2 regions of the Intestinimonas sp. RTP31139st1_F5_RTP31139_211217 genome follow, and region 2 is predicted to be linked to the other one. Evidence: a T-box and tRNA genes for the amino acid it is inferred to sense, from the RefSeq annotation. Region 2 holds a T-box; the other holds one or more tRNA genes.
The links. A T-box is a leader RNA that pairs with one kind of tRNA and senses whether it is charged. The one in region 2 lies ahead of tyrS (tyrosine--tRNA ligase), so its partner is inferred to be a tRNA-Tyr.
Positions count from the first base shown of each region.

Region 1: it encodes a tRNA-Tyr, which carries the amino acid that the T-box ahead of tyrS (tyrosine--tRNA ligase) is inferred to sense. The anticodon was not compared.

Region 1 is NZ_JBCOAQ010000004.1:143,446-159,079, reverse strand. Features, by position in the region: gene ABUA09_RS05410 (DHHW family protein) at 1-197, shown strand, start outside; gene ABUA09_RS05405 (sugar O-acetyltransferase) at 244-828, opposite strand; gene ABUA09_RS05400 (hypothetical protein) at 898-1,164, opposite strand; gene ABUA09_RS05395 (pseudouridine-5'-phosphate glycosidase) at 1,219-2,139, opposite strand; gene ABUA09_RS05390 (PfkB family carbohydrate kinase) at 2,201-3,283, opposite strand; gene ABUA09_RS05385 (hypothetical protein) at 3,428-4,225, shown strand; gene ABUA09_RS05380 (LytTR family DNA-binding domain-containing protein) at 4,321-4,755, shown strand; gene ABUA09_RS05375 (DUF3021 family protein) at 4,770-5,582, shown strand; gene ABUA09_RS05370 (hypothetical protein) at 5,582-5,863, shown strand; gene ABUA09_RS05365 (hypothetical protein) at 5,860-6,276, shown strand; gene asnS (asparagine--tRNA ligase) at 6,405-7,799, shown strand; tRNA gene ABUA09_RS05355 (tRNA-Tyr) at 7,998-8,082, opposite strand; tRNA gene ABUA09_RS05350 (tRNA-Thr) at 8,113-8,188, opposite strand; gene rpoN (RNA polymerase factor sigma-54) at 8,414-9,790, shown strand; gene ABUA09_RS05340 (HAD family hydrolase) at 9,849-10,499, shown strand; gene ABUA09_RS05335 (phosphate ABC transporter substrate-binding protein) at 10,690-11,550, shown strand; gene pstC (phosphate ABC transporter permease subunit PstC) at 11,737-12,573, shown strand; gene pstA (phosphate ABC transporter permease PstA) at 12,578-13,432, shown strand; gene pstB (phosphate ABC transporter ATP-binding protein PstB) at 13,444-14,199, shown strand; gene phoU (phosphate signaling complex protein PhoU) at 14,215-14,853, shown strand; gene ABUA09_RS05310 (response regulator transcription factor) at 15,018-15,634, shown strand, end outside.
Region 2 is NZ_JBCOAQ010000001.1:220,524-236,157, forward strand. Features, by position in the region: gene ABUA09_RS01195 (SpoIID/LytB domain-containing protein) at 1-1,290, opposite strand, end outside; gene asd (aspartate-semialdehyde dehydrogenase) at 1,604-2,689, shown strand; gene dapA (4-hydroxy-tetrahydrodipicolinate synthase) at 2,760-3,674, shown strand; gene ABUA09_RS01210 (GNAT family N-acetyltransferase) at 3,749-4,366, shown strand; gene dapB (4-hydroxy-tetrahydrodipicolinate reductase) at 4,368-5,144, shown strand; gene ABUA09_RS01220 (hypothetical protein) at 5,193-5,393, shown strand; gene ABUA09_RS01225 (AI-2E family transporter) at 5,446-6,579, opposite strand; gene tyrS (tyrosine--tRNA ligase) at 6,768-7,994, opposite strand; T-box leader at 8,243-8,483, opposite strand; gene ABUA09_RS01235 (YcxB family protein) at 8,518-9,051, opposite strand; gene recN (DNA repair protein RecN) at 9,038-10,741, opposite strand; gene ABUA09_RS01245 (arginine repressor) at 10,761-11,213, opposite strand; gene ABUA09_RS01250 (NAD(+)/NADH kinase) at 11,219-12,088, opposite strand; gene ABUA09_RS01255 (TlyA family RNA methyltransferase) at 12,085-12,897, opposite strand; gene dxs (1-deoxy-D-xylulose-5-phosphate synthase) at 12,890-14,737, opposite strand; gene ABUA09_RS01265 (divergent PAP2 family protein) at 14,808-15,272, opposite strand; gene ABUA09_RS01270 (polyprenyl synthetase family protein) at 15,279-15,634, opposite strand, start outside.

The sequences.
Region 1 (15,634 bases), on a different contig from region 2:
TGGTCCGGGACTCCTACAGTGACAGTCTGGCCCCCTTCCTCACAGCGGATTTTTCGGAGGTCCATCTCTTTGACCCCAGATACAATAAGACCCCTCTCACCCAGTATATCGCGGAAAACGACATCGACCAGGTGCTGGTCCTGTACAGCGTGGCAAATTTCGTCACCGACAGCAATCTGTTCGTACTGAGCAAGTGAGTAAAAGCGCGGCAGACGCCTTTCAGGGGGCATCCGCCGCGCTTTTTTAAACCGAGTTGAGCCGCTTTTTCACGACCGCAGGGACCCCGGCGGCCAGGCTGTCGGCGGGGATATCCCGGGTGACCACGGAACCGGAGGCGATCACCGCCCGGTCTCCGATGGTGACGCCGGGATTGACGATGACCCCGGCACCCAGCCAGACCTGGTCGCCGATGGTGATGGGGCGCGCGTATTCCCCCTCATAGGGGATGTCATCCCGCCAGCAGCGGCGCTCTGCCTCCACCGGATGGGTGGCGGTGATCAGGCTGACCCGGGGACCGAACATGCACCCGTCGCCGATGGTGATGGGCGCGGAGTCCAGCATGATGCAGTCGTAATTGGCATAAAAGCCCTCGCCCACATGGATGTTGTAGCCGTAGTCGCAGCGGAAATTCGGCTCCACATAGACGTCTGTCCCCGTGGAGCCGAAAAGCTCCTTCAGCAGCGCCGTCCGCGCCGCCGCCTCTCCGAAGGGGTCCAGGCAGATGCGGCGGCACAGGGTCTGTGCCCGGCAACGGTCGGCCGCCAGGGTATGGTCTGCGGGGTCGTAGGGCAGACCGGCCAGCATTTTTTCCTTTTCCGTCATGACCATACCTCCCGGGAACAGGCGGGGAGCGGACACCGGTCCCCGCGGACGTCAACGCCTGCTTTCAAACAGGACCTACGGCTTCTCTCTCTCCTCCCGGCGTTTTTCCCGTCGCTTGTCGATCAGCGAACCCACGGCGATGCCCATGATGCCGCCGAACACGGGGCCCAGGACCGGTTCCTGGACCTTCATGCCGATGAACACACCCAAAACGGCGCCGGGCACGATCAGGATCCAGGTGAAAAAGGGGCGCTTGGCCATCTGGGACTCATCTTCGAATTTCCCAAAATAGGGGTTGTAAGGGCCGGAATGGCTCTCCCGGTCTTTTTTCTTCCGCGCCATACAGAGGACCTCCCGATGTGATTTCAGGAGTAGTGTATCATAGAGCGGGGGAAATTACAACTTGCACAGCTCGGCGGCGGTCTGCGCGGCCAGGCGGGCGTTGTTGAAGACGAGCTGGATGTTGGAGTCGAGACTGTCGCCGCCGGTGATGTCTTTGATGGTGGCCAGAAGGAAGGGGGTGGTCTCCTTGCCGTGGACACCCTGCTCCTTGGCCATGGCCACGGCCTTTTCAATGGCGGAGTTGATGACGTCGGCATCCATGGAGTACGCCTCGGGGATGGGGTTGGTAACCAGCATACCGCTGCGCATGCCCATCTCCTCACCGGCGTGGAAAGCGGCGGCCAATTCGGCGGGGGTATCGATCTCATAGTCCACGGAGAAGCCGCTCTTCCGGGTGTAGAAAGCGGGGAGCTCCTTGGTGCCGTAGCCGATCACGGGTACCCCATGGGTCTCCAGATACTCCAGGGTGAGGCCCAGGTCCAGGATGGATTTGGCGCCGGCGCACACCACCATGACGGGGGTGTTGGCCAGCTCTTCCAGATCGGCAGAGATATCCATGGTGGTCTCGGCGCCGCGGTGTACGCCGCCGATGCCCCCGGTGGCAAAGACCTTGATGCCGGCCATGTGGGCGATGATCATGGTAGTGGTGACGGTGGTGGCGCCGTCCTCGCCGCGGGCCACCAGCACGGCCAGATCCCGGCGGCTGGCCTTATTGACGGCGTGGCCCTTCTTGCCCAGATACTCGATCTCCTCGGGGGACAGACCGGCCTTCAGACGACCGCCCAGAATGGCGATGGTGGCGGGCACGGCGCCGTTCTCGCGGATGATGGCTTCGACCTTGAGAGCGGTCTCCACATTCTGCGGGTAGGGCATGCCGTGGGAGATGATGGTGGATTCCAGGGCGACGACAGGCTTGCCGGCGGCGACGGCGGCGGCCACCTCGGGGGAGACGTCGAGATACTTGTTCATAGACATTTGAATGACCTCCATAAGAAAATGAAAATTAAAATAGAAAAAGCGGAGAGAAGGGGGCGGCTCATAGTCCGGCGCGGGCTCTGACCGCTGCGGCGGTCAGTTCGGGATTGATGGTCTCGGTGCCCTCCATGGCGATAGCGGAGGCGGCAAGGCCCGCGCGGGCGGCCTCTTCCAGGCCCAGGCCCTCCAGCCAGCCCCAGGCCAAGGCGGCCATAAAGGCGTCCCCGCAGCCGGTGGTGTTCACCATCCTGGCCGGGACACAGGGGACCTTTTGGTGCCCGCCCAGGTGGTCGGCGGCATAGACGCCGTCTCCCCCCAGGCTGATGAAGACCCGGTGCAGCCCTGTGGCGAGCAGAGCGTCGGCGCAGGCGGCCAGACTCCTGTCGTCGACGATGGGGACGCCGGAGAGAAGCTCCGCCTCGATGCGGTTGGGCTTGAGCGTGTGGAGCGCGCCCAGGACCGGCGCCACCTTCACCGCCTTGGCGGTGGAGACCGGGTCCACGAAGAGGGGGGCCTTGCAGTTTGCGGCCAGCCATTGAAGGCTCTCGGCGGGGATGTTAGTGTCCGCCACCACCAGCCGGGCGTTGTTGAGGAGCTGCTCCTTGGTGGCGAGGAACCGGGGTGTCAAATGGTCGTAGATCTCCATATCGGATACGGCCAGCTCCATATCCCCCTTGTCGTTGGTGATAAAGAGATAAGTGGAGGTGGTCCCGCCGGGCACCTGCAGAGAGGGGCCCAGGTCAATGCCCAGTTCAATGCAGGAGGTGGTGATCTTCTGGGCGTTCATATCGTCGCCCAGAGCGGTAATCATGCGCACGTCCAGGCCCAGAAGGGCCATGTTATGGGCGATGTTTCGTCCCACACCGCCCAGGGACATGCGCACTCTGCCGGGATTGGAGTCCTGGCCCACCAGCGGAGCGTAGGGCGTGCCGCCGATGTCCATGTTCACCCCGCCCACCACCACGGCGTATGGGGCGGTGCGGATGATGTAGCCTTTGCCGTCGATATAGCCCTTTTTCATCAGGTTGGAGATGTGGACCGCTACCGACGAGCGGGTGATCCCCGCCCGGTCCGCCAGCTCCTGCTGGGAGATGAGGGGATTTTCCTGGATCCATTGCAGGATCTGGGCCTCCCGCTGGGTCATGGTCTCGCCTCCTAAGCAATAATTTATTTTGTAATCATATGCTTAGTTTACTCGCTTCGGACGAAATGTCAAGAGGGAATTTTCCCAGGGCGGAACAAGAGCGGCGATGGCGCCGTCTAAAAGAAAAAAGGAGGTCGATTCTATATGGGGAAAAGAACCTGGATGGCGCTGGCGCTGAGCCTGGCGCTGCTCGCCGGCTGCGGATACCGGACCATGCCGGCGCAGGGGGAGGAGCCCGCGCCGGGGGGCGCCTCTTCCGCTGTGGAGACCGCTCCGGGCGGGGAGACCGCCATGCCCGCCCAGACCCCGGAGGAAGGCGTGCGCGCCGTCTGCCGGGTGGTGGACGGCGGCGCGGAGGGCGCCCTGATCCTGGCGGGGGAAGAGGCCGGTGAGGTGTATACCCTGGACGTCTCCGCTCTGGGACTGGAAGAGCCCCTGGCCGACGGCATGATGGTGGAGATTCTGTATGACGGGATGATCCTGGAGACTTGGCCCGCCCAGTTCGCCAATGTCCTTGCCGTGCGCCCGGCGGAGGGAGCTGCCGCCGACGACCGCTGTGGGCTCTGCCTCCAGGTGCTGGCGGACCTGTGGGAGGTGGACGCGGGCCTCAACGAGGATATCACCCAGCTGGGCGTGGACCTCTCGGGCTTTACCGGCCTGACTGAAGGGGAGAAGGCGGCCGTGGCTTACGCCTTCGGCATGGAGCACGACATCCTGCCGGTCATGGGCACCTGGGAGGAGTTGGCCGAACAGGGCTATATCGACAGGGAAAACCTCTATTGGGAGGACGGGTGCCTCTTCTCCATCACCGGAGAGACCGGAAAGTTCGACGCGCAAAAGTGGCGTTCGGGCCTGGGGGCCTATTTCTTCCTGGACTGCACCGCCTCCATGGAACAGGACGGGACCTGGACCTACACGGTCGGAGGCGAGGCCATCGCCTGAGCCGAATATCACGGCAGAGAGGCCGTCTGTCCCCAAACAGTGGACAGACGGCCTCTTTTTACTTTATACTGGGAAATAGAAAGGGGGAGGGGGCGTTGCGGGTAGAGGTCCATATCGATCCTGATTGCCGGGAGCCGCGGGTGACCATCACGGCCCCCGTCCTCACCGACGAGATCCGTGATCTGGCCGCTCGGCTGGAGGGCGGCGGAGGGCTCACGGGCTGGCGGGGCGAGACCGCCGTGCCTCTGCGGGAGGAGGCGATCCTCCGATGCTTTGCCCAGGATAAGGGGGTGAAGGCCCAGACGGCGGAGGGCGTGTACGATCTGCGGGAACGGCTCTATGAGCTGGAGGCCAGGCTGGACCGCCACACCTTTGTTCGGATCTCCCATTCGGAGATTGTCAATCTGCGGAAGGTCACGGCTCTGGATCTGTCCCTCACGGGCACGATCAAAATGACCCTGGCGGAAGGAGTCGTGTGCTATGTCTCCCGGCGGTATGTCAAGAAGATCAAAGAAGCGTTGGAGCTCTGAAAGGGGGAGGTCTCATGTCTGCCGGACAAAAAAGTTGGATCGTCCGCATTCTGGCGGGCGGTTTGGCAGGGGCGGGCCTGGCAGGGGCCGGCTATCGGCCTCTGTTTATCGGCGGGTTCTCCGCGCCGCCCCTTTGCGGGGCACTGATACAGAGTTGCGGCATCCTGGGGGCTGTCGCCGTCACCCTGGCCCTTTTCTTCGCCTTTGGGGCGGCGGTGGGGGTGGCCACCCTGCCCTTTGAGGGCGAGGGGCGGAGCGTGCTCCTCCGCTCCGGACTCCACTTTTTAGTCACCGCCGGGCTCCTCGGGGCCATACTGCGGGTGTGCCTTGGTGTGGCGTGGAGATACCTCCCCGGGTGGCTGGCTCTGCTGGGGGCCATCTACCTGGTGGTCTGGCTGGGCAGGTGGGTGGGGTGGTACGCCGATGTGCGGCAGCTCCGCTCCGCCCTGGGGCTGGAGGCCGGCCCATCCCCCCTGCGGTGGAGGGAGAGCCTGCCCTATCTGCCTGTCCTGCTGCTGGTCAACGCCGTCCTGCCTGCGGTGCTGGCCCTGCTGGACGCCCCCGACGTGCCAGTGCTGCGGGCACTGCTGATCCCCTGTCTGCTGCTCCCCCTGGGGGGCTTTTTCCCCGCGCTCTCACTGGGCAAGCGGCAGGGTGTGTGCCTGCTCTATCCGGCGGCGAGCCTGCTGATCTTCCTGCCCGCGTCCCTGTGGGTCTACGGGGGACAGCGGATTCCCCTCTTTTGGGGGATCGCGCTGGCGTGCCCCCTGGCGGGAAATTTGGTTGGGGCCGCCTGGCGGCGGCGAAAAGAGAGGAGGCGACCCTAATGGAATGGCTGCTGTTGATTGCGTTTGCACCGCTGCTTCTGATGCTGTCGCTCCAGCTCTTGCTCCTGCGCTTCACCAGAAGACGGGCGAGGTGTCTGCGCTGGGTCCCTCTTCTCCTGCTGTCCGTGCCTCTTTGGGGTGCGGTGGCGTGCTGGCTGGATGGGGGCTGGTTCTGGCAGCTTGGGGTCGCCCTTTTTCTGGGGATCGGCGCCTCGGCACTGACCGGCTGGGGCCTTGCATGGGGGGTGTGCGCACTGCGCCGGAGGAAGGGGGCACCATGAATACGGCCGCAGGAGTGTGCCTCTGGCTGTGCGGCGCGGCGGCCGTCACGGGGCTGACCGTCCTCTGCAACGCGGGAGGTGCCTGGATGGGGGGGCCGGCGGGGCATGGGAGCGCATTGGCCACGGGAGGTTATCTCATTTTCTGGGCGGTTTTTACCTTCCTGAGCGGAACTGAGGGCGGACGGCCCCTCCTGCAGAGGATTCTCTTGATCGCGGGAGTGGTCCATCTGGTTTCCGCCGCCGCAGGGTTGCTGATGAGATGGGGGATACTCAGTATTTTGGCGCTGCCGCTGGCGCTTCCCGCCGCCGTCGTATTTTATGGCCTGCGGGCCTGGATGGGATGGACGGAACTCTACGGGACGGCGGCGCTGCTCTCCCTGCTGTGGGTATGCTGGGGAAGGGCCAGAAGATAGCTGCCCGCGCTGAAAGGCGCTGACGATGTTCAAACAAACCCTAGAAATCCCTTGTAAAATTCCGTTGGAGTCCGTATAATAGAGGGTACTGTGGAAGCCTACAACGACGTAGAGAGAGGAAGTACCCAATGGAACGCACAAAGATCGCGCAGATTTTCGCGGATCAGGAGGCATTCGGCGGCAAGGAAGTCGCCGTGTCCGGCTGGGCCCGCACGATCCGGGACATGAAGACCTTCGGCTTTATTGAGCTCAACGACGGCTCCTGCTTCAAAAATTTGCAGGTCGTTATGGATGCCGCCGCCCTGGAGAATTATAAAGAGATCGCCGGACAAAACGTGGGCGCCGCCCTGTCCGTCACCGGCACCGTGGTTCTGACCCCCGAGGCGAAACAGCCCCTGGAGATCAAGGCCGCCGCCATCTCGGTGGAAGGTGCCTCCACACCGGACTATCCCCTCCAGAAGAAGCGGCACAGCGTGGAGTATCTGAGGACCATACAGCATCTTCGGCCCCGGACCAACCTCTTTTCCGCCGCCTTCCGGGTGCGCTCCATGGCCGCCCACGCCATCCATACCTTCTTCCAGGACCGGGGCTTTGTCTATGTGCACACGCCCATCATCACCGCCTCTGACTGTGAGGGCGCGGGGGAGATGTTCCGGGTCACCACGCTGGACATGGATCACCTCCCCAGAACAGAGGACGGGGCCGTGGATTACAGCCAGGACTTTTTCGGCAAGCCCGCCAATCTCACTGTGTCCGGACAGTTGAACGCGGAAAATTTCGCCATGGCTTTCGGAGACGTATACACCTTCGGCCCCACCTTCCGCGCCGAGAAGTCCAACACCACCCGTCACGCCGCCGAGTTCTGGATGATCGAGCCGGAGATGGCGTTCTGCGACCTGGCGGGAGATATGGATGTGGCGGAGGCCATGATCAAATTTGTCATCCGCACGGTGATGGAGAAATGCCCCGATGAGATGAATTTCTTCCAATCCTTTGTGGATAAGGGCCTGAAGGAGCGGCTGGAGCATGTGGCTTCCTCCGACTTCGGACGGGTGACCTACACCGAGGCGGTGGAGCTCCTGAAGCGGTCCGGCCACAAGTTTGACTACCCTGTGGACTGGGGCTGCGATCTTCAGACCGAGCACGAGCGGTATCTCACCGAGCAGGTGTTCCAAAAGCCGGTCTTTGTAACGGACTACCCCAAGGAGATCAAGGCTTTCTATATGCGCCTCAACGACGACGGGAAGACGGTGGCGGCTGCCGACTGCCTTGTGCCCGGCATCGGCGAGATCATCGGCGGCTCCCAGCGTGAGGAGCGGCTGGATGTGCTGGAGAACCGGATCCGGGAGCTGGGCATGGACCCCAAGGACTACTGGTGGTATCTGGACCTGCGCCGTTATGGCGGCTGCAAGCACGCGGGGTTCGGCCTGGGCTTTGAGCGGATGGTCATGTATCTCACCGGTGTGGGCAATATCCGCGACGTCCTGCCCCATCCCCGCACCGTGGGCAGCGCGGACTTTTAAAGAACGTGAAAATAATCATCCACCGGCAAAGCCGGTGGATGATTATTTTCACCTTTCTCTCGAGCCGTGCCCCGGGAGGGGGTGGCGTTCCCTGTACCCAATATTTTGGGATTCATCGTGTTCTGTCGCGTGATTATGGGTGACAAACGCAGGCATAAAAAACCCTCGCATCCTTTGGGATGCAAGGGTTTTCCTTACTGGTGGAGGAGGATGGATTCGAACCATCGAAGTCGACGACAACAGATTTACAGTCTGCCCCCTTTGGCCACTCGGGAACTCCTCCATATGCAGTTGACGCCTTTCAAACAGACGATGGAGCTGGTGGACGGATTCGAACCCCCGACCTGCTGATTACAAATCAGCTGCTCTACCAGCTGAGCTACACCAGCGTATCGGACACTATAGCTCGTCCGCAGCGACGTTTATTCTATCAGATGGAAGGGAGATTGTCAACAGGGAATCCGGGAAAAGCACCAACTTTTTTATGCGTGCTCAAAAAATTCTACAAGCAAAGATCATGCCAAATTGGAGATAGACGATTGTAATTCTGCATCGAATTGTGTTATACTTTTGAACGGAAGAGAGTGAAGTATAATTGGTAAGGGGGACGGACGATGGAACTGAATATGTCGATGAAACAGACCCAGACCCTGTCGCCTCAAATGATGCAATCGATGGAGATACTCCAGATGGGCTCCCAGGAGCTTCTGGAGTACATCGAAAATCAGGTGCAGGAAAACCCGGTCCTGGAGATGGAGGAAAAATACGCAGGCAAGGATGAGGGCGTAGACTTGCAGCGAAAACTGGAGTGGCTGGAGTCCACGGATGCGCAAAACCGGGTCTATCACCAACAGGACAGTGAGGATGACGGGACGGACCCCGTCTCCAATTACGGGAACGCGGATGAGACGGAGGAAAACCTCTATCTCTACGTGCTCTCTCAACTGGAGCTGCTGGACCTGGAGCCGGAGCTCCTGGAGGCGGGGCGTTTTTTAGTGGAGTCCCTGAACCAGAACGGCTGGCTGGACGAGCCGCTGGAGGACCTGGCAGTACAGATGGAGAAGCCCCTGGATTTGGCGGCACGGGCGCTGGAGATCGTTCAGAGCCTGGAACCGGCGGGGGTGGGGGCGAGGACCCTCTCGGAATGTCTGGTGCTCCAGCTCAACCGCCGCGAGGACAGCGGACTGGCAATCCGGATCGCCCAGGACTATCTGGACCCCCTCAGCAAGAATCGATACGGCTTCATCGCCAAGGCCCTCGGGGCCACGCAGGAACAGGTCTATGCGGCCTGTGAGCTGATCCGGTCGCTGAATCCCAGGCCGGGCGGCGGGTTTGCCGCCCGAGAAAACCTCATTTACATCAATCCGGATATTTTTGTCGTCAACTTTCCGGATCACTTCGAGTTGCTGACCAACGACTACTTTTTCCCCACCCTCAATGTGAGCTCCTATTATTGCAGGATGCTCAGGGACAGCAAAGACGACGAGGTGAAGGATTACCTGGTGAACAAGGTCCGGCAGGCCAAATGGGTGGTGCGGAGCATTGAGCAGCGGCGTTCCACTCTGATGCAGTGCGCGGAGGTTATGCTGGACCTGCAGGAGGACTTTTTCCGCCACGGCCCCGGCCACCTCAAACCTATGTCGCTGGCCGATATCGCGCAGCGGGTGGGGGTGCACGAGTCTACGGTGAGCCGCACGGTAAAGGACAAATACCTCCAGTGCTCCAGCGGCGTCTATCCTCTGAGCTACTTTTTCTCCCGCAGCCTGGGCGGCGGTGTGGTCGGCGGCCCGGGCGACGCCTCTTCTCCCGATACCGCCAAGGCGATGCTCAAAAAGCTTATCACGGAGGAGGACAAACACAAACCTCTCTCCGATCAGAAGCTGTGTGAACTCATGGCGAAGGACGGGTGCGAGATCTCCCGCCGCACGGTGGCCAAATATCGGGATGAGCTGGGGATTCCTAGCACTACGGGCAGAAAGCAATACGAATGAAAAGGACGCCGGGCGGCCCAGCCGAGCCGCCCGCGATTTATGCACCGGAGGAACAGGCATGGATTATAAGGCCGTCATTTTTGACTTTGACTATACACTGGGCGACGCCACCGACGCTATTTTTGCGGGGTTCCGGCACGGATTTTCGGTGATGGGGTACCCGGAGCCGGACCGGGAGACGGTGCGGCACACCGTGGGTATGCTGCTGGAGGACGCCTATACGCAGCTCACAGGGGATGCCACGGAGCAGGGAAGAGCGGCGTTTCGGGCGCAGTTTTCCTCCGTGGCGCGGCCCATGCAGGCGGCGGGCACGCCCCTGTGTGAGGGTGCGGAAGCGCTTTTGCACGCGCTGCGGGCAGCGGGGGTCGCCACCGCCGTGGTGAGCACCAAGCATACGGAGACCCTGGAGAGTATTTTTGCCCAGCACGGGCTGTTGGACGTATTCTCCTTTGTGATCGGCGGGGACAAGGTCCGCCGCCCCAAGCCGGACCCGGAGGGGCTCAACACTGCTGTGGAGCGGCTGGGCCTGGTCCCGGAGCAGGTGCTCTACTGCGGGGATACCGTCATCGACGCCGGGACCGCGGACAACGCCGGGACGGATTTCTGCGCGGTCCTCAACGGGACGACGCCGGCCGCCGCCTTTGCGGCGTTTCCCCACGTCCATATCGCGCCGGACCTGCCCGACCTGAGACGGTTTCTGGGCCTGTAAGAGGACTTTACACAGAATGTAAAATTGTAAAACGCCGCCTCTGTTTCTTACGGAGACGGCGTTTTTTGCTGATTTTCGGGCAAAATAGGCTTTACGAAGAGTTTACACAGAGAAGAAAGCGGACTTTACAAAGGGCCGGTATACTGAAAGCAGTTCCGAGAAACCTATATGGATTGGAGAATGAAAAACAATGAAGAAATCGCTTGCAATGCTGCTCTCCCTGACCCTGTGCGCGGGCCTCTTCGCGGGCTGCTCCAACAGCGACAGCGGCACCCCCTCTGCTGAGCCCACTCAGACCTCTTCCGAGCCGGCCAAGCTCTCCGGCAATGTGGCCACCGACGGCTCGACTTCCATGGAGAAGATCATCGGCTCCCTGGGCGAGGCCTTTACGGAGATGAACCCCGACGTGAACTTTACCTACAACCCCACCGGCTCCGGCACCGGCATCCAGGCCGCCATCGACGGCACCTGTGACATCGGCCTCTCCAGCCGCGCCCTGAAGGACGAGGAGAAGGCCACCCTCACCGAGACCATTGTGGCCCTGGACGGCATCGCCATCATCGTCAATCCCGCCAATCCTGTGAGCGACCTCAGCGTGGAGCAGATCGCCCAGATCTACACCGGCGAGATTACCAACTGGAAGGACGTGGGCGGTGACGACCTGGAGATCTCCCGCATTGGCCGTGAGGCCGGGTCCGGCACCCGGGACGGCTTCGAGACGATCACCGACACCAAGGAAGCCTGCAAGTACAACCAGGAGCTGACCTCCACCGGCGATGTGATCACCACTGTGGCCGGCAACCCCAACGCCATCGGCTACGCCTCCCTCTCCGCTGTGAAGGACAGTGTCAAGGCTCTGACTGTGGGCGGCGTGGCCCCCTCTGAAGAGACCGTGTTGGACGGCACCTACACCATTCAGCGCCCCTTCGTCCTGGCCACCCGCACCGGCGAGGCCCTCAGCGAAGCCGCTCAGGCCTTCTTCGATTTCGCCACCAGCGCCGATGCCAATGAGATCATTGCTGCCGCCGGTGCGGTGCCTGTTGCAAAGTAAGAAAGCCCCCCTCCTCCCCCTCTTCGACAGCACCCAGGAAAAACTCCCGTGCCGATCCGCGGAACACCCGGCCGGGGGTTTTTTCTAAGGGACAATGTAAAGTTTGTAAATGACAGATAAAAACTTCGGGAAAGGTCTGGACGCGATATGAAACACAGCGGCGCCCATAATGCCTTGGAACAGACGATGCACCTGGTCTTCCTGCTCTTCGGCGTCGTCACCATCGGCTTTGTCCTGCTTATCAGTATTTATCTCATCGCCGCGGGCCTGCCCGCCATCCGGGAGATCGGCCTGGTGGACTTCCTCTTCGGCAAAACTTGGGCTTCCACGGCGGCGGAGCCCAAGTTTGGGATTCTCCCCTTCATTCTCACATCGATTTACGGCACTGCGGGAGCCATCCTCATCGGTGTTCCCGTGGGCTTTATGACGGCGGTATTTCTCGCCAAGGTGGCCCCCAGATCGCTGGCAGGGCTGGTCCGCCCCGCCGTGGACCTGCTGGCGGGCATTCCCTCGGTGGTCTACGGCCTGGTGGGCATGATCATTTTGGTGCCTGCCATTCGTACGGCCTTCGGCCTGGCCGACGGCGCCTGTCTCCTGGCGGCCATTGTGGTGCTAGCCATTATGATCCTGCCCTCCATCATCTCTGTCTCCGAGACCGCGCTCAACGCTGTGCCCAAGGAATACGAGGAGGCGTCTCTGGCGCTGGGCGCCGCGGAGATCGAGACCTATTTCCGGGTCTCCGTCCCGGCGGCCAAGAGCGGCATCGCCGCCTCCATCGTCCTGGGCATCGGCCGGGCCATCGGCGAAGCCATGGCCGTCATGATGGTGGCCGGCAACGTGGCCAATATGCCCTCCCTCTTCCAGAGCGTCCGGTTCCTTACCACCGCCGTGGCCAGCGAGATGTCCTACTCCTCGGGGCTTCAGCGGCAGGCGCTCTTTTCCATCGCCCTGGTGCTCTTCCTATTCATTATGCTCATCAATGTCACCCTCAACGCGCTCCTGAAGCGGAACAAGGAGAAGTAAGAACATGGATATGGAAAAGCTCTCCGGCGCACGAAAGCTCTATGACAAGACCCTGCGCTGCCTGCTCTATCTCTGCGCCTTTCTCACCTGTGCCCTGCTGGTGTTCATGATCGGCTATATCTTCTACCGGGGCCTTCCCCATGTGACATGGAACCTCATCTCTACCAAGCCCAGCTACCTGTCGGACAACATCGGCATTCTGCCCGATATCCTCAATACGCTCTATATTGTCATCGCCACGCTGGTGATCGTGCTGCCTCTGGGCGTGGGCGCCGCCATTTACCTCACCGAGTACGCCCGGAACCGAAAGCTGGTGACCGTCATTGAATTTGCCACCGAGACCCTCACCGGCATCCCCTCCATCATCTACGGACTGGTGGGCATGCTCATCTTCACCCCCCTGCTGGGCAAAAGTCTGCTGGCGGGCGCGCTTACGCTGGTCATCATGACCCTGCCCACCATCGTGCGTACCACCCAGGAATCCCTGAAAACCGTGCCCGCCTCCTATCGGGAGGGGGCGCTGGGCCTGGGGAGCGGAAAGTGGCATATGATCCGTACCATCGTGCTGCCCTGCTCCATTGACGGCATCGTTACCGGCTGTATCCTGGCCATCGGACGTATCGTGGGCGAATCCGCCGCCCTTCTCTTTACCGCCGGCTTCGCCCATGCCCTCAACGGCTTCTTCACCGGGCTCACCAGCTCCGGCGCCACACTGACCGTGGCCCTTTACGTCTATGCCAAGGAACAGGGGGAATTTGAGGTGGCTTTTGCCATCGCCGCCATCCTTATGATTCTCACCCTCATCATCAATCTCTCCGCCAATTTTGTGGGCAAAAAGCTCAAGCGGCGGCAGGGATAGGAGGTTACGTTATGGAAGCAATCTTATCGGCCAGGAATCTGGACCTCTATTATGGGCAGACCCAGGCGCTGAAGGGCGTCAGCATCGACATTCCGGCGCGGGAGGTCACTGCCCTCATCGGGCCATCCGGCTGTGGCAAGTCCACCTTCCTCAAGACGCTGGACCGGATGAACGACCTGGTGCCGGGCGTCACGATTACCGGCAGCGTGCAGTACCGGGGCAAGGAGATCTACGCCCCCGACGTGGACGTGACCTGGCTGCGCAAGCAGATCGGCATGGTGTTTCAGAAGCCCAATCCCTTCCCTATGTCCATCTATGACAACATTGCCTACGGGCCCCGGACCCACGGCATCCGGAACAAGGCCAAGCTGGATGAGATCGTGGAGCGCTCCCTGCGGGGCGCGGCCATCTGGGATGAGGTCAAGGACAGGCTCAAAAAGTCCGCGCTGGGCCTCTCCGGCGGCCAGCAGCAGCGCATCTGCATCGCACGCGCGCTGGCCGTGGAGCCGGATATCCTCCTGATGGACGAGGCGACCTCCGCGCTGGACCCAATTTCTACCTCAAAAATCGAAGATTTGATTGCAGATTTGAAAAATTCCTATACAATAGTAATTGTGACCCACAACATGCAGCAGGCCACCCGTATCTCCGACAAGTGCGCCTTCTTCCTGCTGGGCGAGCTTATCGAATATGGAGATACCAGCCAGCTCTTCTCCGTCCCGAAGGACAAGAGGACAGAGGACTACATTACGGGCCGTTTCGGCTAAGGAGGGCATGAGCACATGAGAAAAACATTTGACGCGGAACTGCTGGAGCTCAATGAGGCGCTGACGGCCATGGCGCGTACCGCTCAGGACGCCATCGATGTAGTGACGGAAAGCCTCTCCACGGACGACGAGGCCCATGCCAAGGCGGCCATCGACATGACGGCCTCCATGGACCAGATGGAGCGGGATATTGAGAACCGCTGCCTCCAGCTCCTGCTGCGGCAGCAGCCGGTGGCCCGGGACCTGCGGGCCATTTCAGCGGCCATGAAGATGGTCACTGACCTCCAGCGCATCGGCGACCAGGCGGCGAATATCGCAGAGATTTCCCTGCTGTTCTCCAGGCAGGGGGAGGTCAAGGTGCCTCAGGACATCGGTGTGATGGCCTGCAAGGCAGGGCTCATGGTGCGGCAGGCCATTTCGTCCTATACCGGGCGGGATGTGGAGACCGCCCACGCCGTGGTCAACCTGGACGACGAGGTGGATGAGCTCTTCCGGAAAATCAAGGGGGACCTGATCAACCAGGTGGCGGACAACCTGGACGAGGCGGATCTTTCCATCGACTTTATCATCATTGCAAAGTACTTGGAGAGGATCGCCGATCACGCGGTCAATATTGCCCAGTGGGCGATATTCTGCGTCACCGGAGAGCTCTGAGAAGCGCGAAGGCGAGCGGAGCAGCCAAACAGTGAAGTTTACAGACGGCGCCGGGACAGGTCCGCACCGCGGACCTGTTTTTCCTTTTAGACCGTCAAAATGACGGCGCTCCGGAGGCCGTGGAGCGGCGCAAGAGAAAAGGGAAGCATGAGGAGGACAAGACAATGCCAGAGACCATTGTGATCATTGAGGATGATGAGAGCATCCGGGAGATGCTGCGCTACTATTTTCGTTCCGTGGGGTATGAGGTGGGCTGCTTTGAGTCGGGCGAGGCCTACTTTGAGACGGGCGGGGAGCTGAAGCCATCCCTCTTCATTCTGGATATCATGCTGCCTGGTATGGACGGTCTGGAGATCCTCCGCCGCCTCCAGGCCGACGCGGACCTGGGGGATGTGCCGGTCCTGATGCTCACCGCAAGGACCTCCGAGATGGATAAGGTCAAGGGCCTGGAGGGCGGGGCAGACGACTATGTGGTCAAGCCCTTCGGCATTATGGAGCTTCAGGCCAGGGTCAAGGCGCTGCTCCGCCGCACCGGCCGGCCCAGGAGCGAGGCGGTCATCACCTGCGGCGACCTGGAGATCGATCCGGCCGCCAGAGAGGTGCGGAAAAACGGCGCCCTGGTGGAACTTACGTATAAGGAGTTTGAACTGCTGCGCCTCCTGGCCTCGCGGCGCGGCATGGTACTCACGCGGGACGATATCCTCCAGGCGGTGTGGGACTACGACTTTGCCGGCGAGACCCGCACAGTGGATATGCATGTGAAAACCCTCCGCCAGAAGCT
Region 2 (15,634 bases):
GACAAAGAATTTACCGCCCCCGCCGGAAATGGTATATCGGATAGAATTCAGCCCCAAAAGTGTACGGGCATACTCTTTGGTCGTGTTGACAAAAGACCAGCTTTTTCCCGCTGCATCTAGAAATGTGATTTTATAGACATTGCCTGTGGGCGTATACTCCGCCACATAGAAGTCCACGATATCGTCGCAAAGGTACCCTTTCTTATGTAAGATATCTTTGAGTTCCTGCTTGGTAAAAGTGACCGTCCAATTATACTTCCCCGTCTTATCGGCTACAGAGGGCTCATAGATGTCCACGACTCCGGTCAGGTAGGGCAAGTTTTGTCCGCTGCTCCCCCACACGTTCTTTACATCCTCGGTGGCTCCGCCGTCGCAGGAAAAATAATACGTCTGTGCCAGCTCGCCGGCATACCAGACATATTTTCCATAGGTCTCAGCAGCCGCTTGGTCCGTACGTGCGTTGGAGAGTCCGGCCCCTTGATAAACCTGACAATCTGTCGTATTGCAGATATCAAATCCACTCTTCTGATGTTTGCCGAGATTCATATAAGCATAGGTCCTGGCACACACCGCCTGTGCCTTCAGGGCCTCGAGCGGCCAATCGTTGCTCATCTCATAGGGCAGGACACCACGGACATAGTCCTCCAGCGGAACCACATTGATGACGCTCAGATTTCCCCCGCTCTCACGGACATACCGGAAGGAGCCATAATAGCGGTAGCCTTTGAACCAGGTGACCGTTTCTGTCGCATCATCCAATCCAGGCTTGACCCCCAGCGTATAGGATGCGCCTCCGTCAAACTGGAACAGAGGTCGGCCCGTCTTAGTGGCCACCACAGTGACCCCATAGCTGCTGGTCCCCGTCACCGACGCGTCAGACAGCCCAAGGGTGTTCTGGGCGGCCGTCGCGGCTTCCTTTGTGGCGTATGCGCCGACACGCACGAAATAAGCGCCCTCTATCCAGGCCGGAAAAGCGCCTTGGAGGGCCGCCGCAGCCGCGGCTGCGCTCTCAAAATCAGGATAGCTCCCCGGCATCTGCAAATGATAGCAGCCTACGGTCACAGAGCCGGTCCCATCCACATAATTTCCGTTGGACAGAGATACGTTCTGGGTCTTTACCATAGAGATCTGAGTCTCTGGCGTATGCCCAAGCGTGACAAAATGCAAGTCCTCGTCAAAATACCCCAGGCGGTACCCGCTGCCTGTATAGTTTTCCAGGTTTGCCCCCGGGAGGGCGTTCTGACCATAGAAGAGCCCCACCTGGATGGTCGGGTTGATCTCAGCGTCCACAGCCGATACCATACTAGTAAGACATATGGCCGCCACAAAAAATATTATCACAAATTTACCCATTTTCCCGGCCATAGTAACCTCCATTTCTACAAATTAGCGGTTTACACTGGAAAAGAAGTGTGCTAATATAACAAAAATACCTGCCTCTGCTTTCGTAGGCAAGGCAGATTCCTTGTGCGCCATACGCTCAGTTTAGATATTATAGTACAAAACCTGACTCTATTGCAACCGCCGTTTTTCTGGTGGACTAGCAATTTATAGGCGGATACAGTATAGAATGGATAGAGTAACAGGCATGGAGGTCTGCGGAATGGAAAAGTATCAGGTAGGCGTGATCGGCGGAACCGGTATGGTGGGACAGCGTTTCATCACCCTCTTGGAGCATCACCCCTGGTTTGAATTGAAGGTCATCGCGGCCAGTCCTCGTTCTGCAGGGAAATCTTATGCGGAGGCCGTTGGCAACCGGTGGGCTATGGATACGCCGATCCCTGAGCAGGCCAAAGACATCGTGGTCTTAAACGCCGAGGAGGATGTGGCGGAGATTGCCGATCAGGTGGATTTTGTCTTTTCCGCCGTGGATATGAAAAAAGAGGATATTAAGAGTCTGGAGGAGCGCTACGCCCGACACGAGTGCCCCGTGGTCTCCAACAATTCCGCCCACCGCTGGACGCCTGATGTCCCTATGGTGGTGCCGGAGCTGAACCCTGAGCACATCAAAGTGATAGAGGCACAGCGAAAGCGATTGGGGATGAAGCGCGGGCTCATTGCGGTCAAGTCCAACTGCTCCATCCAGAGCTATGTGCCCGCCCTCCATCCCCTGCGCGGCTTCGGCCTGGAGCGGGTCCTGGTATGTACATATCAGGCCATTTCCGGTGCCGGCAAGACCTTCGCCACCTGGCCGGAGATGGTGGATAACCTGATCCCCTATATCGGCGGCGAAGAGGAAAAGTCCGAGCAGGAGCCATTGAAGGTCTGGGGACGGATAGAAAACGGCGTCATTGTAAATGCGGAAAAGCCCGCCATCACTGCGCAATGTCTCCGCGTTCCCGTGTCGAACGGCCACACTGCTGCGGTCTTCGTGGATTTTGAGAAAAAGCCCTCGATGGATGAGATGAAGGCCATCTGGGCGGAATACAAGGGCCGTCCTCAGGAGCTGAAACTCCCCACGGCCCCGGAACAGTTCCTGCGATATTTCGAAGAGCCCGACCGGCCCCAGTCCAAGCTGGATCGGGATTTGGGCGGTGGCATGACCGTCTCTATCGGTCGCCTCCGTCCTGACACCCAGTACGATTATAAGTTCGTATGTCTGTCCCATAACACGCTCCGCGGCGCGGCCGGCGGCGCGGTGGAACTTGCCGAGTTGCTGTGCGCCGAAGGCTATATTACCAAGGCGTAACAATTACATCATTCATGGATTCTTGCGCCTCCGGGACAGCATACCTGTCTTTTTTGGAGGTATGATTCAGATGAGAGAACCTGTTTTTACCGGCGCCTGTCCTGCTATCGTCACTCCGTTCGATCAGAGCGGAGCCATCCACTACGACCGATTTGCCCAACTGATCGATGAACAAATCGCCGCCGGTGTGGATGCCATCTGTGTGGTCGGGACCACCGGCGAGTGCTCTACACTCAGTCTGCGGGAGCATATTTCGGCCGTTAATTTCTGTGTCAAGTATGTCAACCATCGGGTCAAAGTCATTGCCGGGGCGGGAAGCAACGATACCTCCGCCGCCGTATATCTGTCCCAGCACGCGGAGGACTCCGGCGCCGACGCGCTTCTGCATGTAACCCCCTATTACAATAAGTGTTCCCAAGAAGGACTGATCCGGCACTATGAGTACATCGCAGACCGAACGGAGTTACCCATCATTCTCTACAATGTTCCCTCCCGCACGGGCGTCTCTTTTACCGCCGATACCTACCGTACACTTTCTCAAAACCCCAAAATCAACGGCGTCAAGGAGGCCAGCGGAAATCTTTCCCTGATTACCCATACCCGATACCTCTGTGGAGATGATTTTTACATCTGGTCCGGCAATGATGATCAGGTGGTCCCCATGATGTCCTTGGGCGCCAAAGGCGTCATCTCTGTTGTGGCCAATATCGCCCCCCAACTGATGGTGAATATGACACACCTGTGTCTGGACGGATGCTTCGAGGAGGCTTCCAAGCTTCAGATTACATATATGGATCTGATCGACACGCTTTTTCTGGAGGTCAACCCCATCCCCGTAAAGGCCGCGCTTGGCCTGATGGGGCGGGATGTCGGCGGCCTCCGGCTCCCCCTGTGTGAAATCTCTGCCAGTAACCTGGAAAAGCTCAGAGCTGCCATGGAGCGTGCCGGTTTGCTGGATGCGTCCAAGAATAGCGTCGCGTCCTGAAGATTTGTTGTTCACCGCAGGCGGCCATACAAAATGTGTGGCCGCCTGCACGTCTATCAGGGAGGAAGTTCACGATGTCCCACACAGTCCTTAGACGGGCCGATATCTCTGATGCGGCCCGTATCTTGGAGATCTATACTCCATATATCACCGATACCAATATTACTTTTGAATATGATATCCCTACCTTAGAAGAGTTTTCAGCGCGTATCCGGAAGATCTCTGCCGACTATCCCTATTTAGTCTGTACAGTGGATAACCTTGTCGCAGGTTATGCCTATGCCCACCGCCATATGGAGCGGGCGGCTTATCAATGGAATGCGGAGCTCTCCATCTATCTCGCGCCCCGTTTCCGGGGAGCCGGGCTCGGAACCGCCCTCTATACCGCATTGATCGAGATCCTTCGTCAGATGCATGTACGCAACGCCTATGGATGCGTGACGCTCCCCAATGAGGGCAGTGCGGGCCTTCATAAGAGCATGGGCTTCTCCCTCCTCGGCATCTTTCACCATACCGGCTATAAACTTGGCGCTTGGCACGATGTGGGGTGGTTTGAGCGCCCCGTCTGCCAAGGAAGCGAGGCGCCGCTCCCTCTGCTTTCTGTTCAGGATATCCCGGACGGACAGATCCGGGATATCCTTGCCCATTGTAAGCGGTTGATTCAAACCGACGTGCTGGAAGGACGTGTTTAAAATGCTGGATATCATTCTCTCAGGATGCAACGGTCGGATGGGCCATGCGCTGGAAGCGCAGTGCAGCACGGACACAGAGCTGAATATCGTTGCCGGGTTCGACATCCTTGGCACCTCCGAGCGTAACTTTCCTATATTCGCAGTTCCTTCGGAATTCTCCGGTTCTGCCGACGTTGTCGTGGATTTTTCTCACCCCGCCGCCCTCTCTTCCCTGCTGTCCTTCTGCCTTCAGCGCCGTCTCCCCATCGTATTGGCGACTACCGGGTATTCCCAAGCCCAGCTTGCGGAAATTGAGGACGCCTCCCAAAGTATCCCCATCTTCCGATCCGGGAATTTTTCTTTGGGCGTCAATGTCCTTTTGGAACTGGTGCGTCAAGCCGGCGCCATGCTGGGAGAGGACTTCGACGTGGAGATCATAGAGCGGCATCATAGTAAAAAGGTGGATGCGCCCAGCGGCACCGCACTGATGCTGGTGGAAGCCCTCGCTGTGTCTCTCCCCTACGAACCTGAATACGTCTATGACCGGCACATGGTTCGCAGACCCCGGGAACACCGTGAAATCGGAATCTCCTCTGTGCGGGGCGGTACCATTGCCGGAGATCACGAGGTGCTCTTTGCCGGAAAGGATGAGATCATCGAACTGCGGCACTGCGCCCAATCCAGGGAGGTCTTTGCCGCCGGAGCACTGAAAGCCGCCAGGTATCTAGCAGGACGTGATGCTCCGGGCTTATACGGCATGCGGGATTTGACCAACAGCCTGCTGGAGGCACAGTCCTGATCCTCTCCGTCTCGCGCCGGACAGACATTCCCTGCTGTGGGCTGTATCGTGTTCTGGGCCAAGGACCCGTCTCCCCTTCTCCCTCACCTGGCGGAGATAGACCGTATGGGCTGCCGCCATTATTTCCAGTTCACATTGATGCCGAGCTTTTTTGCAAATCCCAGCTTCTTCCATAACTTTCCCTCGTTTAAAAACATGTCCCGGCCGACGGGAAGAGGCCATAAAACAACAAAGCATCCTGTCCGGTGATTGGGCAGGATGCTTTGCTGTGAGTGGGCCGCACAACAAAATGTGACGTTTTTTATCTTTTTATGTCAGCGCGCGGCAAAGGGTTTCCCTCTCCGTCAATTCCCTTTCCCTTCAAACGATGGTAAGTCCACTCGCGGACCAATGCATACAGAACCGCAAAGGTGGGAACGCCCAGCAGCATTCCCGCAAAGCCGAAAAGTCCGCCGCCCACCACGATGGCCACCAATACCCAGATTGCCGACAAGCCTGTACTGTTTCCCAGTATCTTGGGTCCGAGTATATTGCCGTCGAACTGCTGCAGTGCGATGACCAGGACTCCAAAGCGCAGCGCAGCCCACGGGTCCACGATCAGCAGAATCATCACGCAGGGCACAGCGCCGATGATAGGGCCAAAAAAGGGGATCACATTGGTCACGCCGATGACTACGGCGATGAGGATATTATATGGAATTTGCAGAATCAGGTTAAGAACAAAGCAAAGTACGCCGATGATCGCACTGTCGATGAGCTTACCGTTGATAAAACCCACAAATACATTGTTTGCCTGGCTGCACACACTTAAAAACCAGCTTGCTTTCTCCGTGGGGAAAATTGCGTAAATCAGCTTCTTCAGCTGCGGCACCAGCCGCTCCTTGCCCGAGAGCATATAGATAGAGGCAATGAGCGCTGTCACACCGGTGATTACGCCGTTGCCGACGGCGACCCCAAAATTCAGGATTTGCGGTAAGGCCTCCGAAACGGCAGTGATTGTTTTTTTCGTCAGGCCGGCCATGAGCTCCTGATAAGAGACCAGCAGTTCATTGATCCCCTCACCCTCCAGGTCGAACCGCGTGATCAGCTCCTGCACCAGAACATCCAGACCCTTCATATATTCCGGCATCTTATTGACCAACTCTACAGCACTGCTCCAGACTTGAGGTAGAATGAGATTGAGCAGAACCACCAGCAACAAGACAGCCAGCAGATAGACAGAGATGATGGACCATGTGCGTCTGTGACGGCAGTGCGCAAAAAGCTCGCGCTCCAAAAACTTGGCGGGCGTGTTCAGCAGATAGGCGACGGCAAAACCCACGATAAACGGCGCCACCACGCTGAGAAACATATCCAGCTTTTCTCTTACCAAGTCGAAGTGGGACAGCCCCAGATAAAAAGTAATCCCAATGAGCACAACAATAAGGTTTGACAACGTTCTCGGCTCCAAAGGCCATATTTTTCGTCCCCGCTCTATGCCGCACACACCCTTTCTGTTACGCTCATCATACCATGCTCAGGAGGCTTTGTCTAATCATTATCACGTAAAATTCTTTTACAATTTTATGAAGGGGAACGCCCCGCAGGCGTCCCCCTTCTCCACAAAGCAACGGCAGCAATCTCTCAGGCCAGTAAAATACGGTGGAATACCTTTTTCCCCTTCTTCACCGTCAATCCTTCGCCGCGCATCGCCTCGGCCTTACAGACAGCGGTGGTATCGATCACCTTTTCTCCGTTGATTTCCACCCCTCCCTGCTGAATCAGGCGGCGTGCCTCGCCTTTAGAAGGCGCAAGGCCGCATTTCACCATCAGATCCACCACGCTCAGCTTTCCGTCGCTGAGGTCTGCGTCGGTCAGCGTGGTGGTGGGCATGTTGGAACGGTCTCCTCCCTGGGCGAAGAGAGCCCGGGCAGCATCCTGTGCCTTCTGTGCCTCCACCTCGTCATGGACCAATTTTGTAAGCTCAAAAGCCAGAATCTCTTTGGCACGATTGAGTTGGGCCCCCTCCCACTTATCCATCTCATCAATCTGCTCTAGAGGAAGGAAAGTCAGCATTCGCAGACATTTGAGCACGTCGGCGTCGTCAATATTTCGCCAGTACTGATAAAACTCGTAAGGCGAAGTCTTTTCCGGGTCCAGCCACACCGCCCCCGCCTGGGTCTTGCCCATCTTTTTCCCCTCGGAGGTAAGCAGCAGTGTAATCGTCATGGCATAAGCGTCCTTGCCAAGTTTCCGGCGAATGAGTTCGGTGCCGCCCAGCATATTGGACCATTGGTCATCGCCGCCGCACTGCATATTGCAGCCCACGGTCTGGAACATATGATAAAAATCATAGCTCTGCATAATCATGTAATTGAACTCCAAGAAGCTGAGCCCTTTCTCCATCCGCTGCTTGTAGCACTCCGCACGAAGCATATTATTGACGGAGAAACATGCGCCCACTTCCCGGAGAAGTTCCACATAATTGAGCTTCAGCAGCCAGTCGGCATTATTGAGCATCAGCGCCTTCCCTTCGCTGAAATCGATGAATTTGCTCATCTGCTTCTTAAAGCAGTCGCAATTGTGCTGGATGGTCTCCACCGTCATCATAGAACGCATATCAGAGCGTCCGGAGGGATCTCCGATCATGCCTGTGCCGCCGCCTACCAGAGCGATGGGGCGGTTGCCCGCCATCTGAAGCCGCTTCATTAAGCACAACGCCATAAAATGACCCACGTGGAGGGAGTCGGCGGTGGGATCAAAGCCAATGTAAAAGGTTGCTTTTCCGTTGTTGATCAGCTCTTTGATCTCCTCTTCGTCGGTCACCTGTGCGATAAGCCCTCTGGCCTTCAGTTCATCATAAATGGTCATATTTCTTTCTCCTCTCGCTTTTTTGGGGGAGGGCCTTTTGAGCAAAATAGCCTTGCAGCTTTCGCTCCATCTATATATGCTCTCACACGGCCCCGCCCACCGTAGCACACTCTGTTCCAGCCCGCTGTTTTGGGGCCGTTCATCCGAGATGCCTCTTGATCATAGGACCGAAACGCCTTTTCTGCATAACAGCCCCTTCCATTCGTGTCGGTTCCGCTTCAAATAAAAAACACCCCCTGTCCCATTGGACAGAGGGCGTCGAAACGCGGTACCACCTCTGGTTGCCCCACCCTCACAGGCGCGGGCCTCACGGGGTGCCGACACACCCCTGCGCGATAACGGGCGCACCCGACTCTCTCTACTGCGCTGTAAGACGGTTCAAGAGGCCGCTCCGAGGGGTATTCACAGCCGCTCTCTCTCCCCTTTTCACCAGACAGGGGCTCTCTATGCAGACGGGCGGCTGCTACTGTTCCTCATCCTCGCGTTGTACGTGACGGCATTTTAGCACATGCCGGACGGATTGTCAACCAAAATGCCGGAAGATCATATCCGGGTTTGCCTCTTGCGCCAGAGACTCAAAGCGCAGCCGTGCCTCCTCATCCTGGAATGCGCGCAGCGGAAGCAGCGTATAACCCTCACTGGAACCGAAGAGGTAATAGAATTCCGGTCCTCGCCAGAGCTTTTTGATATCCCAGTCCAAAAGCGCCGCCGCCGTCTCATCCTGCCGGGCCACGTCCTCCTGGGTAAACAAAAAGGTCACAGGCTCTGCCAGCTCCGCCTCCCGGTCAAAAATGCGCCCCGGTTTGATCCAATACAGCCACAGACCATACAGCGCAGCCATCGCCATCAGGACCAGCACCAAGGTGTTCAGGAAGTTGAGTCTCCCCATCATAAGCGTGACCGTGACCGTCGCGGCCAGCGCAAACAGCATGACCAGGACCTGGACCCAGCTTACCAGGTGACTTTTTCTCAAATAGTACCGGACTCCACGGATATATTCCCCACGTTCCAGTTGAAAGGTGACCCGGACCTGGTCCGGGAGCTCATTTTTCCCCATTATAGCCTCTCTTATACGTCTCTGCTGCCTCCAGAAGCTCTCCTGCGCTCTCCAGCATGGCGGATGTGATATGGGCCCCTCCGGTAAGGCGGGCCAACTCCTCACGGCGGCGCGTTTTGTCCAGCCGCTCCACCGCCGTATAGGTGCGTCCGTCCCGCTCCCCCTTCTCCACTGAGAAATGGGTATCTGCCATTGCCGCAATCTGGGGCAGGTGTGTAACGCACAGAACCTGTTTGTGTCTGGCCACGTCGGCCATTTTCTCCGCTACCTTCTGGGCCGCACGGCCGCTAACGCCAGTATCCACTTCATCAAAGACCAAGGTGGACACGTCATCATTTTCCGCCAGGACATTCTTGAGCGCCAGCATGATGCGGGCCAATTCACCGCCGGAGGCGATTTTCTGGATGGGCTTGAGCGCCTCGCCCACATTCGCGGACATCAGGAACTGGACCTCATCCATTCCTGTTGCATCCATGCCGTATTCTGCGGCGTTAGGCGAAAACTCCACATGAAAGCGGACTTTGGGCATATCCAACTGTTCCAGCTCCTTCTGGATACGCGCTTCCAATGCATCCGCCGATTCCCTGCGGACCGTGGACAGCGCACTGCCCAGCATTTGCGCCTCCTTCAAGGTCACAGCCTGCTTTTTCTCCAATCGTGCCAAGATATCGCTGGAGTACTGGATTTGGTCCAGTTCTTTTTTACAGGACTCCAGATAGGCGAGCATATCGGCCTCCGTGGCACCATATTTCTTTTTCAGACGATAGATCACGTCCAGGCGGCTTTCCAACTCATCCAGCTCTCCCGGCTCAAACTCCAAGCTGTCCCTCAAGTCACGGACCAGCTCGGCGGCGTCATCCGCCGCACATCGCAGCTCCGTGAGCTTTTCCGCAAGGGCAGACACCTCATCGCTCACGGTACGGGCCGAAAAGAGGCTCTGTTCTGCCTCCATAACAAGGGACGTCGCACCCGCACTGTCGTCATCGCCGGAAAGCGCCCGATGGGCATCCTCCACCGCCTCGATCAGCTTTCCGGCGTTGCGCAGCACCTTTCTCCGGGCGGCCAGTTCGTCCTCCTCGCCCACTCGCAGCCCGGCCCGTTCCAACTCGCTGATCTGGTAGCTCAGACTGTCCATGCGGCGGGACTTCTCCGCTTCGTCCATCTGCAAGGCCGATATCTCATGCCTCACCTGACTCAGAGCCGCATAGGCCTCCTGAAATGCCAGAAGCTCCGCTTGGTCGCCCCCAAAACGGTCCAGATAGGAGAGATGGCAGGCGGGGTCCAGGAGCTGCTGTCCGTCGTGCTGGCCGTGGATATTCAAAAGCTGCTGTCCTAGGGTACGAAGCTGTGACACCGTCAAAGGCCGCCCATTCAGGCGGCAGACATTTTTGCCGTCGGCCTGGATTTCCCTTTGCAGCAGAAGGGTTCCATCTTCATCCGGCCCCATCCCGTTTTCTGAAAACCAGGAGAGCGCCGGAAGCTCCAAAAAAAGCGCACTCACCAAGGCCGACCGGGCCCCTGTGCGGATCAGATCGCGGGAGGTCCGGTCCCCGATCACCGCTCCAATGGCATCTACTACAATCGACTTGCCCGCGCCGGTCTCGCCCGTCAGGGCATTGAAACCCCGGTCGAATTGGATATCCGCCGACTCGATCACCGCAATGTTTTCAATGTGGAGCAGAGACAGCATGCCTCATCCCTCCCTGTGCTCACTGGAGCATCTTATGGATTTCGTCACAAAAGGCCTCTGCTTTCTCAGTGTCCCGCATGATGAGAAGGGCCGTGTCATCCCCGGCGAGACTTCCGACCAGATCTCCGATTTCCATACCGTCAATCGCGGCACAGGCTGCAGAAGCGAGGCCCGGCATGGTTTTGATCACAACAATATTCTGGGCGCGGTCAAAGGACGTGACCCCCTCCTTGAAAATGGTCCGCAGACGTCCCGCGAAGTTCAGACTGGCCCTGCGGCCGGATACCACATATTTGTAGGTCCCGTAACTGGTAAGTTCCTTCACCAGATGCAGCTCCTTGATGTCTCTTGAGATCGTTGCCTGGGTAGAGGTGACGCCCCGCAGCTTCAACTCAGCCAACAACTGATCCTGGGTCTCAACATCAACCTCCTCAATGATTCGCAAAATTTCTGCCTGCCGTTTGGACTTCATATCCGTCATGCCCTCCCCAACTTCTGATTGATGATTTCATAAAAGCTGTGATCCGTCAGTCGGACCAACCTGGTCACACTTTTGGAGCGGCGGACTTCAACAGTGTCCCCGCCACAGAGCTTAAAGGCTCTTCCTCCGTCCACAGACAAGTAAGCCGTTTTCCTTGACAGCTTTCCAATCCGGACAGAGACAATCCTGTCCCTTCCCATTACCAGCGGCTTTGCATGGAGGGAATGGGCGCAAATGGGAGTCACAAGGATATTCTCAGAGGTTGGCTCCACAATGGGGCCCCCCGCAGACATAGAATAGGCCGTGGAGCCTGTGGGCGTGGCAAGGATCACTCCGTCTCCGGAGTAGTCATAAATGTGAACACCGTCTCCCCGCACGATCAAGTCAATCACTCTCGCCACCGCACCCTTGGTGATGACAGCATCGTTCAGCGCCAAGTCTCGGTAAAGGGTCTCTCGACCTCTTCGCACCGACACGTCCAGCATCATTCGCGGCTCGATTGTATATTTGCGCTTGGAGAGCTGGGAGAGCATATCCAGTTCGCTGTGCTCCAGTTCTGCCATAAAGCCGACACTGCCCATATTGACCCCCAAAATAGGGACGTTGTGAGCATTGGCGTCCCGCGCGGCATGAAGGATGGTGCCATCCCCGCCAAAGCAGAGGAGAATATCCGCCCTCTCCAGCTCATCCTGCATGTTGCGATAGTCCAGATCCCTGGGCAATTCAGCATGACCGCTCCCTTGCTCTAAGTCGAAAGGAAGGCACAATGAGGTGTCGACCCCGCCCGACTTTAAGATCTCACGGGCCTTCAATGCCGCTTTCAATCCCCGATCCCGGTATGGGTTCGGGCTGAGCACTACTTTCACGGGTGAACCGCCCCCTCGAGTTCAGCATGGGACCTCTCAACCAGTGCAGCGAGGTTCCCCACATAGGGCTCACTGACACCGACGCACAAAAAACCCAGGTATTCAATGTTGCCCTCCGGTCCCTTTATAGGTGAAAAGTCCATATCCTTTACAGAAAATCCGGCATCAGATGCGTGAATCAAAAATTGCTCCAACACCTCCAGATGTACTTCCGGGTCGCGTACGACCCCTTTCTTTCCCACCTTTTCCCTGCCCGCCTCGAATTGCGGTTTGACCAGGCACACCACCTGCCCCTGCGGCTTCAGCAGACCGCGTAGGGCCGGCAAAATCAGCTTCAAAGAAATGAAGGATACATCCACGCTTCCAAAGTCCAGCGGTTCAGCAATCTGCTCCGCAGTCAGATATCTCACGTTCGTCCGCTCCATGCATATCACCCTTGGGTCCTGGCGCAGGCTCCAGGCCAATTGTCCGTAGCCGACATCCACGGCGTATACCTTGGCCGCCCCATTTTGCAACATGCAATCCGTAAAGCCTCCGGTGGAGGCGCCGCAATCAATGCAGATTTTTCCCTTGAGGTCCAGCGGGAAGCGCTGGAGCGCCTTTTCTAGTTTCAGGCCTCCCCGGCTCACATAGGCCAAAGCCTTGCCGTGCAGCTCGATCTCCGCGCTCTCTTCCACTGCAAATCCAGCCTTGTCGATCTTCTGCCCGCCCACAAAAATCTGCCCCGCCATAATCAGGGCCTGCGCTTTTTGTCGGCTCTCCGCCAGTCCCCTCTCACACACCAGTACATCCAGACGTTTTTTACTCACGCTTTAAAACCTCCACTGCCGCCTGGTAAAGCGATTCCGCATCCAGCCCGCACAGGCGGCGCAGCTCCGCCGTGGTTCCATGGGTGATAAACCCACTTCCCGTATTGCAGAGCGCCATCGCTTTGGGCACGACCCCCTGTGCCGCCATGTGGGCAGCGATTTGCTGCCCCATACCTCCCATTGCGGCGCACTCCTCGGCAATCAGGACCCGCTCCGTTTTCTTTACGGAAGCAAGGATTTCTTCGTCATCCAACGGCATAAGGCGATTCAGCTTTATGATTTCCGGGACGTATCCAGCCGCCTCCAACATAGCGCCGGCCTCCAGTACACTCCCCGTAGTGATCCCATAAGTGACAAGTGTTATTGCTTTCCCCACTTTCAGACACACAGTCGGCTCCACACCTGCATCTCCCCGATAGCCGCTCTCTCCGCCTCTTGGATAGCGGAGAGCCACTGGCCCCGATACCTTCCGCACGGCGTGGCGCAGCATGCTCCGCACTTCAGCAAAGCTGGCCGGCGCGAAGAGCGTCATCCCCGGGACCGAGGAGAGATACGCCACATCAAACAGACCGTGGTGGGTCTCGCCGTCTTCTCCCACCAATCCAGCACGGTCTACGCCGAAGACCACATGGAGGCCAAGGATCGCCACATCGTGGAGCAGCATATCATACCCGCGCTGCAGAAACGAGGAGTACACGGCAAAGATCGGCAGACTTCCCTGCTTGGCCATTCCAGCCGCCATCGCCACGGCGTGCCCCTCCGCAATCCCCACATCGAAAAATCGTTCCGGGAATTGAGCCTCAAAGGAGCCCAGTCCGGTGCCGTCCCGCATGGCAGCAGTCACCGCACAGATTCTCCCATCCTCCGCCGCCAGCTCGCAGACAGCCTGTCCAAACGCGCTGGAAAAGGAGGGCCTGGAGGGCTGCAGCGGCTCACCTGTCTGGACACAAAACCGTGATACGCCATGGTAGGCATCCGGATTCTTTTCAGCTGGCGGATAGCCTTTCCCCTTTACAGTCCTTACATGAAGCAATACAGGGCCTTTCAACTCCTTGGCGTAGCGCATCAGGCGAGTGAGCCCTCTCACATCATGCCCGTCCACCGGCCCCAGGTAAATGAACCCCATATCCTCGAACATACTGCAGGGGAGCAGAGTCTCCTTTATCGCCGTTTTGATTTTATGGGTCACACGGTAGATTTGGGGACCGCCTGGCAGCACCGACATCATTTTTCGGTATCCCTTTTTGAACTGAAGATACTGTGGCTTGAGCCGCTGATGTGCTAGGTGTTGGGCCACGCCCCCCACATTTTTGGTAATGGACATGCCATTGTCATTTAGGATGACCAGAAGGGGCTCTCCGCTCAACCCTGCGTTGGAAAGCCCTTCATAGGCAAGTCCGCCTGTCAGGGCCCCGTCTCCAATGAGGGCGATCACGTGGTAGTCCTCCCCTCTCTGGCTCCTGGCTCTGGCCATTCCCAGCGCCACAGAAACAGAGTTGGAGGCATGTCCCGCAATAAAGGCGTCATCCTGGCTTTCCTGTGGCTTGGGGTAGCCCGCAATCCCTCCAAACGTGCGGAGGGTGTCCATGGCCGTGTCCCGCCCCGTCAGGATCTTGTGGGAATAGCATTGGTGTCCCACGTCAAAAACCACTCTGTCCCGCCCGGTATCAAATACCCGGTGGAGCGCTACGGTGATCTCCACCGTACCGAGATTGGAGGCCAAATGTCCTCCCGTGCGTGAGACCGCGTCGATAATGCGGGCCCGCAGCCGCGCACAGAGGCCCTCCGCCTCGCTGTCGCTAATCTCTTTTAGATTTGGAATCTCATCGAGCTGTATCAAAAACGCACCCCCAAGGATGGGATCTATGAAGCTGGGCGCTCCGGCGCCGTTTGTAGCCCTTCCCGCCTGATCAGCGGAACAGCCAGGTCCCCGCAAGACCAATGACGATCCCCAGCACCGCGCCGGCAATGACCTGGACCGGAGTATGTCCCAAAAACTCCTTGAGCTCTTTGCCGAAAAGTTCCGGCTTCATCTCCATCCAGTGTTCCATCATGTAATTTAAAATCTTGGCCTGCTCTCCGGCTGCCTTGCGGACATTTGCCGCATCATACATGACCACGATGGCTAGAACAGCAGCCAGAGCGAAAATGGGCGAGGACCAGCCGTATAGATTTCCGGTCGCACTTGCGCAGGCACAGACAAAGGCGGAATGAGAGCTCGGCATTCCCCCGCTTCCCGTGATCCGTCGGAAATCCAGCCTGTGGTTTTGGATCAGGACGACCACGACCTTTAGCACCTGAGCGATTGCCCAAGCGACGACCGCGAGGGCCAGGATCAGATTTCCCAAATGGCCGTTCAGAAGATTATTCTCCATATCCGGTCAGCTCTCCCGCCCGGCCAAGGCCCGGGCAAGCCAGCACAGAAAATCCGCCCGTCCCCCGAAGGGCTCTAAGGCGGCTACCGCCGCATCAGTCAGGGTATCCACCAGCTCACGGCAGCCATCCATACCCAGCAGGGTAACAAAAGTTGTTTTTTCGTTGGCCTGGTCTGAGCCGATGGGTTTTCCCAGCGTCCTCTCATCCCCCTCTACATCCAACATATCATCCCGGACCTGGAAGGCCAATCCCAGCTTCTGGGCGTAGCGGCGAACGGCAGCCCGGTCATCCGTGCCGCCGCCGGCGATCACACACCCCATCTCAGCCGCCGCACTGAGCAGCGCGCCGGTTTTCAGCTTTT